Regions from separate parts of the Pseudomonas sp. zfem002 genome, predicted to be linked through region 1. Evidence: riboswitches for the same ligand, from Rfam matches in the RefSeq annotation. Region 1 holds a riboswitch; the other holds the start of a gene.

Region 1 (9,373 bases):
CCTGCTGACGCCAGCATTTCAGGGCCAGGCGCGTCTTGCCCAGCAGCGCGTAGGTCAGCGCCACCAGGCGCGCCGGCAGGTAGTTGAGGACATCGTCGATCCGCGCGGCGGCCCAGCCAAACCGCTCGAAGCGCTCGTTGCGATAGCCCCACATGGCATCCAGCGTATTGCTCAGGCGATACAGCACCACCCCCGGCGCGCCGGCGATGGCGAACCAGAACAGGGCGGCGAACACCGCGTCGCTGCCGTTCTCCAGCACTGACTCGGTGGCTGCGCGCGCCACGGCGGTTTCGTCCAGCTCGCGGGTTTCCCGGCTGACCAGGTAGCCGACACGCTTGCGCGCCTCGTCCAGGTCGCCGCCGCGCAAGGCATCGGCCACCGGCTGCACATGTTCGCCAAGGCTGCGCAGGCCGAGGGCGCAGTACAAGGCGAGGATTTCCACCAGCCAGCCGATATAGGGCAACCAGGACAGCGCGGTGGCGAGCAGGGTCAGCGGCACCACGGCCAGCAACCAGGCGCTGACACCATGGCTGCGCCAGCCGCGTCCGCCGGCATTGAAACGCTGCTCCAGACGCCCGGCCATGCGGCCGAAGGCCACCAGCGGATGCCAGCGCCGCGGCTCGCCCAGCAGCGCATCCAGCGCCACCCCGGCCACGGTCAGCAAGGCCACACTCATTCGGCTTCTCCCCATTGGTTTTCAAACAGCATGTCCGCCAACGGCCGTGGCGTGGTCCAGCCTTCCAGCGCGAGCATCGGCGCCGGATAGAATTCGCGCACAGGGCCCAGGCAAAGAATCGCCAGCGGCTTGGCCCCGGCCGGCATGCCCAGCAGTTCGGCCAGGGCCAGCGGATCGAACAGCGACACCCAGCCCATGCCCAGGCCCTCGGCGCGGGCGCTCAACCACAGGTTCTGGATCGCGCAGGACAGCGACGCCAGGTCCATTTCCGGCAAGGTCCGGCGACCGAAGACATGCACCTCGCGCTTGTCCATCAGCGCCGCCACCAGCAGCTCGGCGCAGTCGTTGATGCCTTCGACCTTGAGCTGCATGAATTCGTCGGAACGCTGCCCGAGGGCTTCGGCGGTGCGCAGGCGTTCGTCCTCGACCAGCGCCTGGATGCGCTGGCGCAGGTCGCGGCGGGTGATGCGGATAAAGCGCCAGGGCTGCATCAGGCCGACACTGGGCGCCTGGTGCGCGGCTTCCAGCAATCGCGCGAGGAGCTCGGGGGCCACCTCGCCGCCACTGAAGTGGCGCATGTCGCGGCGCTCGCCGATGGCGCGATAGATCGCCGCGCGCTCGGCCGCGCTGTAGGCGTGTTCGCTCATGGCGCCAGCAGCGCCGCCGTCGCGTCGGGGTTGGAGGGGAAATAGAAGTGCACGTAGGAGGCGGTCAGGCGGCCGATCCGGTACACCGCTTCGGCGCCGCGTCCACCGTTGGGGCTCTGTCCGCGGGCGATGGGCTGCAGCTCGGTGCTGGTCAGGGAATGGTGATAGGTGTGCCCGCGCAGCGTGCCTTGCGCCAGCTCCACCGCCTGCAGGGCCAGGGCGGCGAGGCGCTTCTGCATGGTCGCTTCACCGGGCAGCAGGCCGACCAGTTCGGCGCGCTCGCCGGCGACATCGGTCAGGGCATCGAGCAGGTAGAGCATACCGCCGCACTCGGCCAGCAATGGCTTGCCGGCCTGGTGATGGGCGCGGATCGCCGCCAGCATCGCGCTGTTGCCGGCCAGGGCGTGGTGGTGCAGCTCCGGGTAGCCGCCGGGCAGGTACAGGCTGTCGGCGTCCGGCAGCGCACGGTCATGGATCGGCGAGAAGAAATGCAGGTCGGCGCCCATCGCCCGCAGCAGGTCGAGATTGGCGCCGTAGGTGAAAGCGAAGGCTTCGTCGCGGGCCACGGCAATACGTACACCGGCCAGGCGGGTTTCGACCTCGCGCGACACGGGGGCGGCAAAGGCCACTGCCGGTGGCAGGGACGACTGGCAACTGTCGCCGAGGGCCTTGGCGGCGGCGTCCAGACGCAGGTCGAGGTCGCTAAGTTCGCTGGCCTGGACCAGACCCAGGTGCCGGCTCGGCAGCTCGATCCCGGTCTCCCGCGACAGGCCGCCGTACCAGCGCAGGCCCTCGGTGAGACTGCCTTCGAGCAGTTGCGCATGACGCAGCGAACCGACGCGGTTGGCCAGCACGCCGGCGAACGGCAGGTCGGCCTGGTAGCGCGCCAGGCCCAGGGCCAGGGCGCCGAACGTCTGGGCCATGGCCGTGCCGTCGATCACCGCCAGCACCGGCACACCGAAATGCCGGGCCAGGTCGGCGCTGGACGGCGTGCCGTCGAACAGCCCCATCACCCCCTCGATAAGGATCAGGTCGGCCTCACCGGCGGCTTCCCAGAGCAGGCGGCGGCTTTCCTCGGCGCCGACCATCCACAAGTCGAGCTGGTACACCGGGGCGCCGCTGGCCCGCTCGAGAATCATCGGGTCGAGAAAATCCGGTCCGCACTTGAACACGCGGACCTTGCGCCCCTGGTTGCGATGCAGGCGAGCCAGGGCCGCGGTGACGGTGGTCTTGCCCTGGCCGGAGGCCGGCGCGGCGATCAGCACCGCCGGGCAATGCCGGGTGTCGCTCATAGCTCGACGCCCTTCTGCGCACGAATCCCGGCCTGGAAGGCGTGCTTGACCATGCCCATCTCGGTGACGGTGTCGGCCAGTTCGACCATTTCGTCCTTGGCGCCGCGGCCGGTGACGATCACATGCTGCATCGGCGGGCGCGCCTGCAGGTCGGCGAGCACGCTGTCCAGGTCGAGGTAGCCGTGCTTGAGGGCGATGTTCAGTTCGTCGAGCACCACGAAGCCGATGCTCGGGTCCTGCAGCAGTTGCCGGGACACCTCCCAGGCCGCTTCGGCAGCGGCGATGTCGCGCTGGCGATCCTGGGTTTCCCAGGTGAAGCCCTCGCCCATCACGTGGTAGCGCACCTGCTCGGGGAAGCGGCGGAAGAACAGTTCTTCGCCGGTGGCGTTGCGGCCCTTGATGAACTGCACCACACCACATTGCATGCCGTGGCCCAGGGCGCGGGCGAGCATGCCGAAGGCCGAGCTGCTCTTGCCCTTGCCGTTGCCGCTGAGCACCAGCAGCAGGCCGCATTCGTTGGGCGCATTGGCGATGCGCTCGTCGATCACCGCCTTCTTGCGCTGCATGCGCGCCAGGTGGCGTTCGTCACGTTCGGGGGATTCGCTCATCGGGGGTCTCCGCGGGCCACTGTCGCCAGGCGGGGAGCGACGACAGCTGAGGGGAAAATGGCACGGGAACAGGCGCAGAAACCGGACGCGGGGTCCGAAAAACCGCGCACCACCCTCCGTGATGCCGTTGACTGTTTGCAGGCCGGTCTCCGGGCTCACGAGCGGATCGGGGCGATCCCGACCGGGCGCCTTCCCGGGTTGGAAACCCAGTGGCCATGCGCGGTCTTGGCTCATTTACCGTTGCGGGGGCAGCGCCGGAATCGCACGTCTGGCGCACTCACCGGCTTCCCTGTTTCACCCTGTCGACCCGCGGGTCACAGAGCACCTGAAACAAGTCGCGAAGGTTAGAGGGTTGGGCCGGGAGCGTCAATTGGAGACGCCCGTCACAGGCCTGACCCATGACACTTCCTGGAGGCTGTGCCACAGTGATATCAAATAGCCATGGTTTTCCGCTGTACTCGTACAACAACTACGAAAGGAGAGCAGCATGCAAGGCCTGATTCTCAACAATTCCCGCCTCGAATTCCTGCGTCCGGCGCTGGAGCGCTGGGGGGAAAGCATCGAGCGCTTCAACCAGGTCCTTGGCGATAACGAAGGGCCTTACTGGCATGGCGCCCAGGCCAACCTGGGGATACTTTCGGCGGCCATCTGGCAGGCCGAGCTGGTCACCCTGCAGGCGTACCAGAGCAAGAAACAGCGCGACGAAGGCGAACGCAACGCCCGCTGCGACCTGCTGATCGCCAGTCGCGACGAGTCGGCCTACCTGCATGCCGACCAGCGCTGGCCGAAGGTCGGTCGGCTCGACCTCAGCGGCGCCTTGCAGGAAGCCGGCGCCGTGGCGAAGAGCATCGCCTATCCCAGCCAGTTGAAGATCGCCGCGCTGTTCGTCAGCCCGGTCAAGCTGGAAAAGCATGCCAGCCCGGAAGAGTTGCAGGACATAGTGGATGACCTGCAGAAACACAACGCCTGTGCCATCGCCTGGTGCTTCCCGTATGGCTATCGCAAGTTGCATGACGAGTTCGGCCAGTACTATCCCGGGGTGGCACTGCTGCTGAAGCAGGTCTGAGCCCTCGAACGCATCGCTGGCAAGCCAGCCCCCACAGGTACAGCGTGTACCGCGGTCCTTGTGGGAGCTGAACCACCCCACATCCAACTGAACCTCCCTGCTCCGTCTCGCCTCTGACCTGTAACCCCCCTGTTACGCCAAGGAGTCGAGCATGACCTCACTGCGCATTGCCGTACTGCTGGCCCTCGCCGCCGGACTCAGCGCCTGTGGCGAAACGGCCCGCCTGCAGGTCGCCGACGGCAGCGGCCCGGCGCCACAACTGCCGGAACCGAACAGGACGCTGATCCCCACGGTGAACATCGCCCCGGCGATCGGTTGGGCCGAGGGCGGCCAACCCGTCGCCGCCCAGGGCACCCAGGTCGTGGCCTTCGCCAGCGGCCTGGACCACCCGCGCTGGCTCCATGTGCTGCCCAACGGCGATGTGCTGGTGGCGGAAACCAATGCCCCGGAAAAACCCGAGGACGGCAAGGGCATTCGTGGCTGGGTGATGGGCAAGGTCATGGCCCGCGCCGGGGCCGGCGTGCCCAGCGCCAACCGCATCACCCTGCTGCGCGATGCCGACCGGGACGGCGTGGCGGAGACCCGCACGGTCTTTCTCAAGGACCTGAACTCGCCGTTCGGCATGGCCCTGGTCGGCAACGACCTGTATGTCGCCGATACCGACCGCCTGCTGCGCTTCAAGTACCAGGACGGCGCCACCTCGCTGACGGGGCCGGGCGAGCCGGTTGCCGAGTTGCCTGGCGGTCCGCTCAATCACCACTGGACCAAGAACGTCATCGCCAGCCGCGATGGCAGGAAGCTCTACGTCACCGTCGGCTCCAACAGCAACGTCGCGGAAAACGGCATGGACCAGGAACGGCAGCGCGCGGCGATCTGGGAAATCGATCCCGCCACGGGCCAGCAGCGGATCTTCGCCTCCGGCCTGCGCAACCCCAACGGCCTGGCCTGGGAACCCCACAGCGGCCAGCTCTGGACCGCAGTGAACGAACGCGACGAGATCGGCAGCGACCTGGTCCCCGACTACATCACCTCGGTACGCGACGGCGGGTTCTATGGCTGGCCCTACAGCTACTACGGCCAGCATGTCGATACGCGAGTGCAACCCAGCGACCCGAACCTGGTGGCCAGGGCGCTGGTCCCGGATTACGCGGTGGGCCCGCATACCGCCTCCCTGGGCCTGGCCTTCGCCGAACCGGGAGCCTTGCCGCCGCCGTTCGATCAGGGCGCGTTCATTGGCCAGCACGGTTCGTGGAACCGCAAGCCGCACAGCGGCTACAAGGTCGTGTTCGTGCCGTTCAGCAGCGCCGGGAAGCCCGCGGGCAAGCCGATCGACCTGCTGAGCGGATTCCTGAGCGACGACGGCAAGGCCATGGGACGGCCGGTGGGGGTGGTGACCGACCAGCGTGGTGGAGTGCTGGTGGCGGACGATGTGGGGAATGTGGTCTGGCGGGTGAGCAAGGCTCAATAACCGAGGGTGTTGCTACCGGCCTCATCGCGGGCAATGCCCGCTCCCACAGGGGTGCGATGAGGCCATCAGCTACAGCACAGGACTATGGATTGCGCGCCAGATGCTCCGGCGCCTGCAGCACCCGCTTGGCATTCAGGTAGGAGCGCTGCCAGTAGCTGTTGGCCAGATAATCCAGGCGCACGGTCCCGCCCGTGGACGGCGCATGCACGAAGCGCCCTTCGCCGACATAGATCCCGGCGTGGTTGACCTGGCTGGCGCCGTTCGTCGCGAAGAACACCAGATCCCCTGACTGCAGGGCATCGCGGCCCACATCCGGCGCGCGCATGACGATCAGTTCACGGGTCGAACGGGGCAGCTTGATGCCCGCCGCGTCACGATAGACGTACCCGATCAGCCCACTGCAATCGAAACCGGAGTCCGGCGTGTTGCCGCCCCAGCGATACGGCGTGCCGACCAGGCCCAATGCCCGGAAAAGCACGTCGTCAGCGGCTGGCGAGTAGGTGATCTGCGCAGGAACATAGGCGGGCTGGACCACCTGGGACGGGGTCGGGGCGTGACTGGAGCAGGCACCGAGAAGTGCCGCCAGGGACAATACCGCTATACGCGCCATCATCGACATCTCAGAACATCCTGTCTGAAAGTGCCCGGCGTCAGGCCGGAAAATTGGTGAGGGTCAAGATTAGACGTTTTCTGTAAACACGCACGGCGACTAGCTTTTCAGCATCGTCGCCGTGTTGGGACACCACCCGGAAGCGCTTAGTTGCGCGAAATCTGGGTCGGTGCCGGGGCCATCGCCAAGGCGCGCTTGGCTTCGATGAAGGTCTTGCTCCAGTAGCGATCGCCAAGGCTGTCGATACGCACGCCACCGCTGCGACGGCTGCTGGAGTGGATGAACTGGTTGTCGCCGAGGTAGATACCGGCGTGGCTGACGCGACCGCGGCCGTTGGTGCTGAAGAACAGCAGGTCACCCGGCTTGAGGTTGTTGCGCGATACCAGCGGGGCATCCACGTTGATCATCTCGCGGGTGGAACGCGGCAGGTTCATGCCGGCTTCCTCGCGGAACAGGTAACCGATGAAACCGCTGCAATCGAAGCCCGACTGCTCGGAGGTGCCACCGAAGCGGTAACGGGTACCGATCAGTGCCATGCCGCGCTCGAGGATGCTGTCGGCCAGGGCTGGCAGCTGGTAGGACTTGTTGCCGGAGAAGGTTTCCAGTTCCTGCTCGGTGGCCAGCTCTTCCTCGAACACCGAGGCATCGGCGACGGTGGAGGACTTGTGAGCGGACGTGGCGGAAACGGAATAGTGATCCTGCTGTTGCTGAACCGGGCCTTGGGCCGCGCAGCCAAACAGCAGTGTCACGAGTGCGAGGGGCACGAGGGGTGCGAAGCGATTCAGCATGGGCACGACCGTGTCTTGGATTCAAAGAAGTCGAGACTATGCCTACTATCGATTCGATTTGCAAATTCAATCGAAAAAAATGTGACTTTTATGTGCCGAGGCTCTGGGACGCCTGTTACCAGCCAAGGGTTTCCTTCAGGAAGGGGATGGTCAGCTTGCGCTTTTCCTGCAGCGAGGCCTGGTCCAGGCGCTCCAGCAGGTCGAACAGCGCGCTCATGCTGCGGGTACCGCGGGTAAGGATGAAATGCCCGACTTCGTCGGTCATCTGCAGGCCGCGACGCGAGGCGCGCAGTTGCAGGGCGCGCAGCTTGTCTTCGTCGGTGAGGGCGCGCATCTGGAAGATCAGCGCCATGGTCAGGCGCGACTTGAGGTCGGGCAGCTTGATCGGCAGTTCCCGCGGCGAGGCGGAAGCGGCGATCAGCAGGCGCCGGCCGCTGTCGCGCAGGCGATTGAACAGGTGGAACATGGCCTCTTCCCACTCCGGCTTGCCGGCGATGACATGCAGGTCGTCGAGGCATACCAGCTCGTACTGCTCGAGGTAATCCAGCAGTTCGACACCACGGTCGAGGAGTTGCGCCAGCGGCAGGTAGACGGCGGGTTCGCCCATCTGTTCGAAGCGCAGGCAGGCGGCCTGCAGCAGATGGGTGCGGCCGACACCCTGCTTGCCCCACAGGTAGATGAGACTTTCGGTCCAGCCGGCGTCGGCTTCGCAGAGTCGCTCGACGTAGCCCAATGCTGCGGCGTTGGCACCCGGATAGTAGTTGATGAAGGTGGCGTCATCGCGCAGACGCACACCCAGGGGCAACTGGATCGGTTTCATGCTGGCTGGGCGGTTGCGAGGAACCGCAAAGGGCCCTTGGTAAAAGTCTGCAAAGTCTATACCCGTGGCGCCGGTCGCACAATGAGCGAAGACCACAAGGAAAATCAAAGGCTTGCACCGACCGCCAAAGGCCGGTGCAAGCCCATTGCCATTATCTACAGTTCGGGATCGATCTCTTCGCCGTAAATGTCCGACCGCTTGTAGAAATCATGCATGTGCCGCAGCAGCACCATGATCACCGCAGCCGCCGGCAGCGCCAGGAGCACGCCGGTAAAGCCGAACAGTTCGCCGCCGGCGAGAATGGCGAAGATCACCGCCACCGGATGCAGGCCGATGCGGTCGCCCACCAGCAACGGCGTGAGCACCATGCCTTCGAGCATCTGCCCGATCATGAACACCGCGGCGATGCCCAGCAGCGGGTAGAGGTCGCCGCCGAACTGGAACAGCCCGGCGACCATCGCCGCGCCGATACCGATGATGAAGCCCATGTACGGCACGATGGCCGCCAGGCCCGCCAGCAGACCGATCAGCAGGCCCAGTTCGAGGCCCACCAGCATCAGCCCGGCGGCATAGATCACGCCCAGCGCCAGCATCACCAGCAACTGGCCACGGACGAAGGCGCCGAGAACCTCATGGCACTCCCCCGCCAGCGCCACCACCTGCGCTTCGCGCTGGCGCGGCAGCAGGCTGCGCAACTTGGCCATCATCACGTCCCAGTCACGCAGCAGGTAGAAGCCCACCACCGGTATCAGCACCAGATTGGCCAGCCAGGCCACCAGCGCCAGCCCCGACGCGGTGACCTGGGACAGCACCACGCCGACGATATCGGTGGTCTGGCCCATGTGCGCGCCGATGGCCGCCTTGACCTTGTCGAACTTCCAGAAGCCGTCGGCCAGCCCCAGCCGGGCCTGCGCCCAGGGCAGCGCGACGTGCTGCAACCAGTCGAGCATCTGCGGCGCCAGCTCGTACAGGCGCACCAGTTGCCTGGCCAGCATCGGGATCAGCACCAGCAGCATCGCCAGCAGGATCAGGCTGAACAGGGTGAAGACCACCATCACGCCGGCGGTACGCGACAGCCCGGCGCGCTCCAGGCGATCCACCAGCGGGTCGGCCAGGTAGGCCAGGAGAATCCCCACCAGGAACGGCGAAAGGATGCCGTGCAGCAGATACACCAGCACAGCCAGGGACAGCAGCGCGCCCAGCCACATCCAGCGGCGTACGTCGATCATCGCGAGGGCTCCCTACCAGCGAAAACGCAGGCCGCTGAACGGCGCGGCCACCGGCGCGGCAGCGACACCTTCGGCGGGCGCGGCGACAGGCGCCGGCGCGGGCGCGGGCGCCTCGGCCGGCATTTCCTGCAGCCTGGCCAGGCCCAGTTGCGCCCGCAGTTGATCGCTG
Region 2 (9,373 bases), on a different contig from region 1:
ATGGATCAGCGCGTCGGCGGCCAGGCCATGGCGCAGCCAGAAATAGAAAGCCAGGTAGCCGTGGGGCGGGACCAGGTCGGGGTCGTGGTACACCGCGCTCTGGTCCAGCTGGTAACCCCGCGCCGGCTGGATGCCGACGAAGGTCAGGCCCAGGCGCAGGCCGGCGACCATCATCCGCCCGCCGCGGAACATCGGGTCCTGCTGCGGCTCGCCCCAGCGCTCGCGCACCGCCCGCTGGTTGGCTTCGGGCAGGCGCGCAAAGGCCGCCAGGTAGTCGTCCAGCGCCATGCTCTGCGCGCAGGGGCGCTGGTCGAGGCTGTCGAGATCGTTGCTGACGCCACCGAGCAGGTCGTGGATCAGTTGTGTGCCGCTGTCCGGCAGCTCGGCCACGGGGTAACCCTGCTCGCGCAAGGCACGCAGGATATTCAGCGCCGCCGCCGGGGTGTCGAGACCGACGCCATTGCCGATGCGGCCATCGCGGGTCGGGTAGTTGGCCAGCACCAGGGCCACGCGCTTCTGCGCATTGGGCAGGCGCGCCAGTTCGCACCAGCGCCGCGCCAGCTCGGCGACGAAGTCCATGCGCTCGACCTGCGGCCGGTAGCAGACCACGTCGGACTGGCTGCGCTCGCTGCGCCAGGCCAGGTCCTTGAAGCTGATCGGCCGGGTGATGATGCGCCCGTCCAGTTCCGGCAAGGCGATGTGCATGGCCAGGTCACGGGCCCCGAGGCCCTGCTCGCTGGCCTGCCAGCCGGGCTCGTTGTCTTGCGCGCAGATCGCCTGCAGCACCGGGATGTCGCGGCGGAACGGGCGCAGATGAGGTTGCTCGGGGCTGGACTGGGCGAAGCCGGTGGTGTTGATGATCAGCGCCGCGTCGGTTTCGTCCAGCCAGTCCTCGACCTGGGCCAGGCAGCCGGCCTCCTTGAGGCTGGCGACGGCGATCGGCAACGGATTGAGCCCGGCGCCGGCCAGGCGCTCGCAGAACACATCGATGAACGCGGTATTCGCTGCCTGCAGGTGCGAGCGGTAGAACAGCACCGGCACCACCGCTTGCGCGGGCTGCCAGTCGGCGCGCCAGTGGGCCAGTTCGGCCTCGGCCTGGCGCGGGTGATACAGGCTGGTACGCGGCAGTTGCCGTGGCTCGTCCCAGGGATAATCGCGCCCCAGCCAGAGACTGGCCAGGCAGTTGAACAGGTTCAGGGCGTTGGCCTTGCCCCCCTGGCGCAGGAAGTGCCAGAGACGCTCGGCCGTTGCGTCGGTGACGCTGCCCAGGCGGGTCAGTTCCGGGTCCGGACGGTCATCGCCCGGGACCAGGATCAGCTGCACGCCACGGGCAGCCAGCTCCACCAGTTGCTCGACGCCATAGCGCCAGTAACCGATGCCGCCGTGCAGCGACACCAGGATCACCTTGGCATGGCGCAGCACCTCATCGACATACAGGTCCACCGACGCATGGTTCTGCACCTGCATCGGGTTGGCCAGGCGCAGGCTGGGGTAGTCGGGCGGCAGGTCGCGGGCGGTTTCCGCCAGCAGCGCCAGGTGCGAGTCGCCGCTGCAGAGGATCACCAACTCGGCCGGGGTCTGGCCGAGGTCGGCAATGCTGTCGTCCGGCACGAAGCCGCCGGGCTGGGTCCGCAGCAGGTGCATGGATCAGGCGCCCAGGGCCGCGCGCAGACGGGCTTCCAGGGCCGCGGCATCGAGTTCCTGGCCGATCAGCACCAGGCGGGTGATGCGCGCTTCGTCACTGCGCCAGGCACGATCGAAGTGCTTGTCGAAACGGCTGCCCACGCCCTGGATCAACAGGCGCATCGGCTTGCCGGGGATCGCCGCGAAGCCCTTGATGCGCAGGATGCCGGTGTCGGCCACCAGTTGGGTCAGGGCATCGAGCAGCAGGCTTTCGTCGGCTTCGGGCAGGTCGAGGGAGATGGAGTCGAAGGCGTCGTGATCATGGTCGTCGTGATCGTCGTCGCCGTCATGGTGCGAATCGTGGTGGGTGCGCCGGCCATCGATATGCGCTTCCGCCTCGGCCCCCAGGCCCAGCAGCACTTCCAGCGGCAGCACGCCCTTGCTGGCCTCGATCACCTTCACCGCCGGCGGCAGTTCTTCCTGCACTTCGGCGCGCACCGCGGCCAGGGCTTCAGGGGCGATCAGGTCGGCCTTGTTGAGGACCACCAGGTCGGCGCTGGCCAACTGGTCGGCGAACAGCTCATGCAGTGGCGATTCGTGGTCCAGGTTCGGGTCCAGCTTGCGCTGGGCGTCCACCTGCTCGGGGAAGGCGGCGAAGGTGCCGGCGGCCACGGCCGGGCTGTCGACCACGGTAATCACCGCGTCGACGGTGCAGGCGTTGCGGATTTCCGGCCACTGGAAGGCCTGCACCAGCGGTTTCGGCAAGGCCAGGCCGCTGGTTTCGATGAGGATCTGGTCGAGGTCGCCACGGCGCGCCACCAGCTCGCGCATCACCGGGAAGAACTCTTCCTGCACGGTGCAGCACAGGCAGCCGTTGGCCAGTTCGTAGACGCGGCCGTTGGCCTCTTCCTCGGTGCAGCCGATGCTGCATTGCTTGAGGATCTCGCCGTCGATGCCCAGCTCGCCGAATTCGTTGACGATCACCGCGATGCGCCGGCCATTGGCGTTGTCCAGCATGTGCCGCAGCAGCGTGGTTTTGCCCGAGCCGAGAAAGCCGGTGACGATGGTGACGGGGAGTTTGGCCAGTGTTTTCATGTCGGATGCCCTTGGCAGGATGGCGGGCATGCGGGACGGGAGCCGGGTGCCTGACACCCGGGCGCGTTCGCCACCGGATCACCCCGCCCGGTTGTATGTGGAAACTGTCCGAGGCAGGTCTCCTGGCTCGCGCTGTGCCCGAAGGGCGGCTTCGACGCCTTCCCGCCTCGGTTGTCGGCAGTGGCAATGGTCGATGGATCAGCACTTACAGTTGCGGGGGCAGCCGCGGAATGGCCTTTGGCAAAGCGCACCGCGTTCCCGTCTTAGCTCCGGCCAGCGCCGGAGAACCTCGAAGCGGCAAGGCTACGCAGTGCTCCGGAGCCGGTCAACCGCTGTATTGACGGATGTCAACGCGCGTGATTTCCTAACGCGATTCGTTTGGGTGCCTTTTTTATTACAAGGTGAAACGGGAAACCGGTGCGTCGCAGCCTCCACAGGGTGTCGACAAGGCCGGTGCTGCCCCCGCAACGGTAAGCGAGAAAAGCGTCTTGACCACTGTGCCAGCCGTACGGCATGGGAAGGTGACGCTCCCCGGCTGAAGTCCGCTTCCGCCCTCGCCAGCCCGGAGACCGGCCCAACGCAGACTTTGACACAACCCGCGGTGGGCGGGCGCTGTTGCACCCCCTGGGCGACTCCGCGCAGGGGTTTCGCGCGCTTGCCTGTTGCCGACAACACCCAGAGGAAAGCGCCATGCCCGTCTCCACCACCGCCCGTCACGCCGTCGCCACACCGACGACCCTCAGCCAGCGCATCGTCGCCGCCGTCAGCGCCTCGGTGCTGGGCCTGTGCCTGGTCTATTTCGCCGGGTTCTCGCACATCGAAGCGGTCCACAACGCCGCCCACGATACCCGCCACAGCGCCGCTTTCCCTTGCCACTGAGGCCCGACCGCATGTTCACTCGCATCGCCCGCACCGCCGGTTTCACCGGCCTGCTCGCCGCCCTGCTGCTGACCCTGCTGCAGAGCTTCTGGGTCGCACCGCTGATTCTCCAGGCGGAGACCTACGAGAACGCGGCGCCGGCCGCCGCCCAGGAACACCAGCACGCCGACGCCGCCGCGGCTGCCGACGGTCATCACCATGACGAAGAAGCCTGGTCGCCGGAAGATGGCTGGCAGCGCGTGCTGTCCACCACCGGCGGCAACCTGGTGGTCGCGGTCGGCTTCGCTCTGCTGCTGGTCGCCATGTACACCCTGCGCACCCCCGCCAGCATTGGCGCCGGCGCCCTCTGGGGCCTGGGCGGCTTCGCCGTGTTCTGCCTGGCGCCGAACCTCGGCCTGCCACCGGAGCTGCCGGGCACCGCCGCCGCCGACCTGGCCCAGCGCCAGTTCTGGTGGGTCGGTACCGCCGCGGCCACCGCGGTGGGCCTGGCGCTGATCGCCTTCGCCGGCAACTGGGTCCTGAAAGCCGCAGGCCTGGTGCTGCTGGTGATCCCCCACGTGATCGGCGCGCCGCAGCCGGAAGTCCACGAAAGCCTGGCGCCGGAAGCCCTGGAAACGCAGTTCATCATCGCCTCGCTGCTGACCAATGCCGGCTTCTGGCTGGCCCTGGGCCTGCTCAGCGCCTGGCTGTACCGGCGTCAGGCGGCCTGATGCCCTTCCCGCCCGGCGTCATCCCGCTGTACGCCGGGCTGGGCTGTCGCCGTGGCATCCCGGCCAGTGACCTGGCCGGTCTGCTGCGCGACGTGCTGCAGGCCCATGACCTGCCGCGCGCCGCACTGGCCGGACTGGCCAGCATCGATCTCAAGCGCGGCGAGCCCGGCCTGCTGCAATTGGCCGAAGAGCTTGTCCTGCCCCTGCACTTCTACAGCGCCGCGCACCTCGCCGCATTCACCCCGCGCCTGAGCCATCGTTCGGCCACGGCCTTTCGCCACAGCGGCTGCTATGGCGTCGCGGAAAGCACTGCCCTGGCCCTGGCCGAGCAACTTGGCGGCGCCCCGGCGCAACTGCGGGTCGAACGTCACGTGCAGGGCGACATGACCCTGGCATTGGCCTGGATACCCGCTTCTGGCGGATAATCCGCCGCCTTCCGTTCAGAGACTGCGCAATGACCGTCTATTTCATCGGTGCCGGCCCCGGCGATCCGGAGCTGATCACCGTCAAGGGCCAGCGCCTGATCCGCCAGTGCCCGGTGATCATCTACGCGGGTTCCCTGGTGCCCGCCGCGGTGCTCGAAGGGCACAGCGCCGCCAGCGTGATCAACAGTGCCGAACTGCACCTGGAGCAGATCATCGAGGCGATCCGCACGGCCCACGCGCAAGGCCACAACGTGGCCCGCGTGCACAGTGGCGACCCGAGCCTGTATGGCGCCATCGGCGAGCAGATCCGCCATCTGCGCGAGCTGGGCATTCCCTACGAGATCGTCCCCGGGGTCACCGCCACCGCGGCCAGCGCCGCCCTGCTGGGCTGCGAACTGACCCTGCCGGACATCGCCCAGAGCGTGATTCTCACCCGCTTCGCCGACACCTCGCCGATGCCGGAAGGTGAAGCGCTGGCCAGCCTGGCCAGCCACAAGACCACCCTGGCGATTCACCTCGGCGTGCGTCACCTGGCCAGAATCGTCGAGGAACTGCGCCCGCATTACGGTGGCGACTGCCCCATCGCCGTGGTCCACCGCGCCACCTGGCCGGACCAGGACTGGGTGCTGGGCACACTGGACGATATCGTCGAACTGAGCGCGGCCAAGGGTTTCCGGCGCACCGCGCTGATCCTCGTGGGACGGGTGCTGGCCAGCGATACGTTCAGCGAGTCGGCGCTCTATCGCGCAGGGCATGCGCACCTGTACCGCCCCTGAAACATATTGCATTGCCCTTGGGGCGCCTGCACATTAGCGCGACGACCACCCTTGAAAGGACCGCCCCGATGCTGGAACTTCGCCCCTGTTGCGAATGCTGTGCCACGCCACTGCCCGGCGACAGCCGCGACGCGATGATCTGTTCATTCGAATGCACCTACTGCCGCAACTGCGCCGAACACACCCTCAAGGGCCAATGCCCGAACTGCGGCGGTGAACTGCAGCCACGCCCGACGCGGGTGGGCGAGAAACTGGCGAAGAACCCGGCGACGACCCAGCGCACGGTGAAGGCCGAGGGCTGTCCGGTGCATTGAGCTCCGGCGTTCCTTATTGATCCAGCGGGGCCGGCGTGGGAGCGGATTTATCCGCGATTGGGCGCGAAGCGGCCATAAAACCTGTATTGGGGGGTGTCAGAAGAACCCAGGATTCAGGATTTACGACGGCTGCGCCGCCGATCGCGGATCAATCCGCTCCTACACCAATCCCACAAGTGGCGCGGCGCACGACTCATCCTGTACAGGGCATCCATGCCCACCATCCCGAATCCCGAGATTCAATGCGCCTGCATCTTGCTCTTGATGAACCCCGCCACCCAGGTCAGCACCGCGCCGCCGGCGCCGCCGCCGATCACGCTGCTGATGATCGCTGGAAGATCCAGGGAACCCTCGGCCCCGGCCTGAGCCAGGGATTGATCGCCGGTGAGCGTGGCCAGGATCTGCCCCACCACCACACCGCCCACACCGCCAAGAATGGAATTGAGCAGCGGCCCGAGGCCGTGCTTGGTCATACCTGCCGCATTGCCGCCTACCACACCACTGATGACCTGCACGGCCAGACTGATGATATCCATCGCAAATGCCCTCTGTAGCGCCTGAAATGACGACTCGCGTGCGGGCTACTACGGATACGGCACTACCACCGGGCATTGGAGACGTCGTGGTCCGACCAACGACGGCAAGCTGTTGCGGATATCCGACAGTATATGTAGGACTTTTCAGTTACGCGAATGACGTGCCACGGCTCAGGGCCTGACGTTCTTCAACTCGTTGAGCAAGCCCAGCAGCGCCTGCAGTTTCTCGTCGCCGAACTGTTCGAGGATGCGCTGGTAGTTGCGCTCCATGTCCTCGCTCATGTCGACGAAGCACTGCTGGCCCTGCTCGGTGAGGCCGACGAAGACCCGCCGCTGGTCCTGCGAGGACTTCTTGCGACGCACCAGGCCATCGCGCTCCAGGCGGCTGAGCACGCCGGTCATGCTGGGCTTGAGGATGCACGCCTGCTCGGCGAGCTGATGGCTTTCCAGCTCGCCCTGCTGGCGCAGGATGCGAATCACCCGCCACTGCTGTTCGGTCAGGCCGTGTTCGTTGAGGGAGGGACGGAAGAAGGCCATGGTGGCCTCGCGGGCTTGCAACAGGGTCAGGGTCAGGGAAGGTCTTGGAATGGGCATGATCAGGCTGTTGTCGACGGTGATTGCGCAGCTTAAGAGCGGGGCTTTCGTGTCGCAAGGGCCATCATGGGCATGGTTTCCCGATCGTCAAATATATTGAACTGAAGCGCCAGGTAAAAATCACATTTCTGCTTGGTAAATCAGCCAGTTAAACGATAAATCCAAGGTTTAACGTTAAAAAATACGGACACAAACAGCTTATTCCGCTTGATATATTTAACGGCTCTGGCAAGCTATGGGCAGGTTTCGACCGGGAATCGACGTTCGCGTGCAACCCGGCAGTGCTCGAAACCTCAGGCAGTACCAGGTCCGCACCGGTGCGCCTGCACAACAATGACAGGCTGCGCCTGTCCCAAGGTGACATATGCCCAACAGCAACATTGGCAATAAGAATCAGAAATCCCGCAAACCCGTGGTCCTGATGACCATGGGCGCTCAAGAGCGCAAGGGTCACGACTATCAGGTGATGACCCACAAGTACATCGTGCCGCTGGTGGAACACGCCGGCTGCGTCCCGGTCCTGGTGCCGACCTGCTGTGGCATCGAAGACCTCGAACAGTACCTGGACATGGCTGACGGCGTTTACCTCACCGGTGCCGGGAGCAACATCGACCCTGCCCTCTACGGCCAGGAAAACCAGACCCCCGGCAAAGCCCAGGACCGCGACCGCGACCTGTTCGACCTGCCGCTGGTGCAACTGGCGATCGCCCGTGGCCTGCCGATCTTCGGCATCTGCCGCGGCATGCAGGAAATCAACGTGGCGCTGGGTGGCGACATCTACCAGAAGGTCTACGCCGAACCCGGTTTCAACGACCATCGGGAAAACCCGGAAGATCCGGTGGACGTGCAGTACGCCCCTTCGCACAGCGTGCGCCTGAAACCGGGCAGTTGGCTGCGCGACCTGCTGCAGAGCGACGAGATCCGCGTCAACTCGCTGCATGGCCAAGGCCTGAAAACCCTCGGCGACGGCGTCGAACCACTGGCCCATGCCGAAGACGGCCTGGTCGAGGCGATCCACGCCCCGAGCCTGTCGCCCTTCCTCTTCGCCGTGCAGTGGCACCCGGAGTGGCAGGCGGCGCAGAACCCGGATTCGGTGCGGATGTTCGAAGCCTTTGGCGAAGCCTGCCGCGCCCAGGCGGGCAAGAAGCAGCAGAGCAAGACTCAAAGCATTGCTTGAGAATTAAATCGTGAAACATTGATTTAAAAGAAATAAACGGCCGTATCGAAGCAAGCCTCGATACGGCCTTTTTATTTCTTAAAATACTTTCATATTCATCTGTATCAGATTGATTTTTAACGATAAAAATCATTCGAGAATTCACTTCAACATGACCGACTACGGAATCGCGTCCATCCGGGGCTCCATCTGCGCCGGCTCCATCAGATTCCCCTCGATCTGCCCCGACAACGACCAGACCCCGGCCATCACCCCGGTGGCATGGTTCTCCATCAGGTTCTGCCACTCCTCGTTCAACGCCACGTTGAGGATCACCCGCAGTTGCTCGACCATCTCCGGCCGATCGCTCTCGTGCATCATGGCGCCAATCCCGGCCGAGGCCAGGGAGATCGCCATCCCCGCCGCCTTGCCCACCGCCGCCGCCACCGCGCTGAGTGCGCCACGGGGGGCCAGGGTCGCCTCGAGACGGGTGCTGGCCTTGCTCGCCACCGAGGACAGGCCGTTGTCCGCTGCCGAAGCGTTGGCCGCGGCAGCCCGGCGAATGTTCTCGTCCAGGGCCAGCCACGCCGGCAACTTTATCAACGGCCGCGCCGCCAGCAGTTGCCGCAGGCTGGCGTCCCGCGCCGCCGGCGGGCCCAGGGCGATGGCGGGAATGCGCTGCAGATGCAGGGCGAACTGATCGGGGGCCGGGCGATAGCGCTGCTGTATCCCCGCCAGTTGCTGGCCGAGCAACTGCACATAGAGTTCGGTGGCGCGCTCGCGGATCAGGTCGGGGTTGATCTGCTCGGCCACCGGCTCCAGCACCCGCTCGCGGTAGGCCTCCTGCAGGTACAGGGCCAGGCGGTTGTCGCCCTGCGCATGCTCGCGGTCCTGGCTCATCTTGTACCAGGCCACCTTGAGGGTCAGCCATTGCTGAGTCCAGTAGCCGGTGAACCAGGGAATGAAATTCGCCTCGGTGTGCTTCTGCACTTCCTCGCGCCACACACGCATCGAGCGCCGGGCATAATCGCCGGCGGAACCGGCGGCGCCACGAGACGCCATGACGATCTCGCGATCGACCTGCTGCCAGGCCGCGGGCGACAGCACCACCGGCGGGATTTCCGCCACACGCGGGGACGAACTGCAGGCGGCCACCACCAGCAGTGCCAGCAACAACGCGAGATTCAACAGAGGCCGGACCACGACCGCACCCCGCCAGCAACGAGGGACCTTCCCCGAGTATAGGAAGCGCCACCCGGCGCCGA

Evidence for each region. Region 1 has a riboswitch for cobalamin ahead of cobO (cob(I)yrinic acid a,c-diamide adenosyltransferase). Riboswitches for the same ligand answer to the same signal wherever they lie in the genome.
Region 2: it holds a riboswitch for cobalamin, as region 1 does, so the genes downstream of both, RTI28_RS23430 (CbtB domain-containing protein) here and cobO (cob(I)yrinic acid a,c-diamide adenosyltransferase) in region 1, are expected to answer to the same signal.

What each region holds. Positions count from the first base shown of each region.
Region 1 is NZ_JAVYJH010000005.1:46,023-55,395, reverse strand. It holds gene cbiB (adenosylcobinamide-phosphate synthase CbiB) at 1-676, opposite strand, end outside; gene bluB (5,6-dimethylbenzimidazole synthase) at 673-1,323, opposite strand; gene RTI28_RS09000 (cobyrinate a,c-diamide synthase) at 1,320-2,615, opposite strand; gene cobO (cob(I)yrinic acid a,c-diamide adenosyltransferase) at 2,612-3,223, opposite strand; cobalamin riboswitch at 3,346-3,567, opposite strand; gene RTI28_RS08990 (hypothetical protein) at 3,711-4,289, shown strand; gene RTI28_RS08985 (sorbosone dehydrogenase family protein) at 4,441-5,757, shown strand; gene RTI28_RS08980 (C40 family peptidase) at 5,840-6,376, opposite strand; gene RTI28_RS08975 (C40 family peptidase) at 6,514-7,155, opposite strand; gene hda (DnaA regulatory inactivator Hda) at 7,271-7,975, opposite strand; gene RTI28_RS08965 (AI-2E family transporter) at 8,131-9,204, opposite strand; gene RTI28_RS08960 (DUF2066 domain-containing protein) at 9,217-9,373, opposite strand, start outside.
Region 2 is NZ_JAVYJH010000023.1:112,158-121,530, forward strand. It holds gene cobN (cobaltochelatase subunit CobN) at 1-1,644, opposite strand, end outside; gene cobW (cobalamin biosynthesis protein CobW) at 1,648-2,718, opposite strand; cobalamin riboswitch at 2,813-3,025, opposite strand; cobalamin riboswitch at 3,082-3,311, shown strand; gene RTI28_RS23430 (CbtB domain-containing protein) at 3,409-3,597, shown strand; gene RTI28_RS23435 (CbtA family protein) at 3,609-4,307, shown strand; gene RTI28_RS23440 (cobalamin biosynthesis protein) at 4,307-4,732, shown strand; gene cobM (precorrin-4 C(11)-methyltransferase) at 4,762-5,508, shown strand; gene RTI28_RS23450 (DUF1272 domain-containing protein) at 5,577-5,822, shown strand; gene RTI28_RS23455 (hypothetical protein) at 6,062-6,358, opposite strand; gene hpaR (homoprotocatechuate degradation operon regulator HpaR) at 6,530-6,952, opposite strand; gene RTI28_RS23465 (type 1 glutamine amidotransferase) at 7,317-8,129, shown strand; gene RTI28_RS23470 (hypothetical protein) at 8,289-9,296, opposite strand.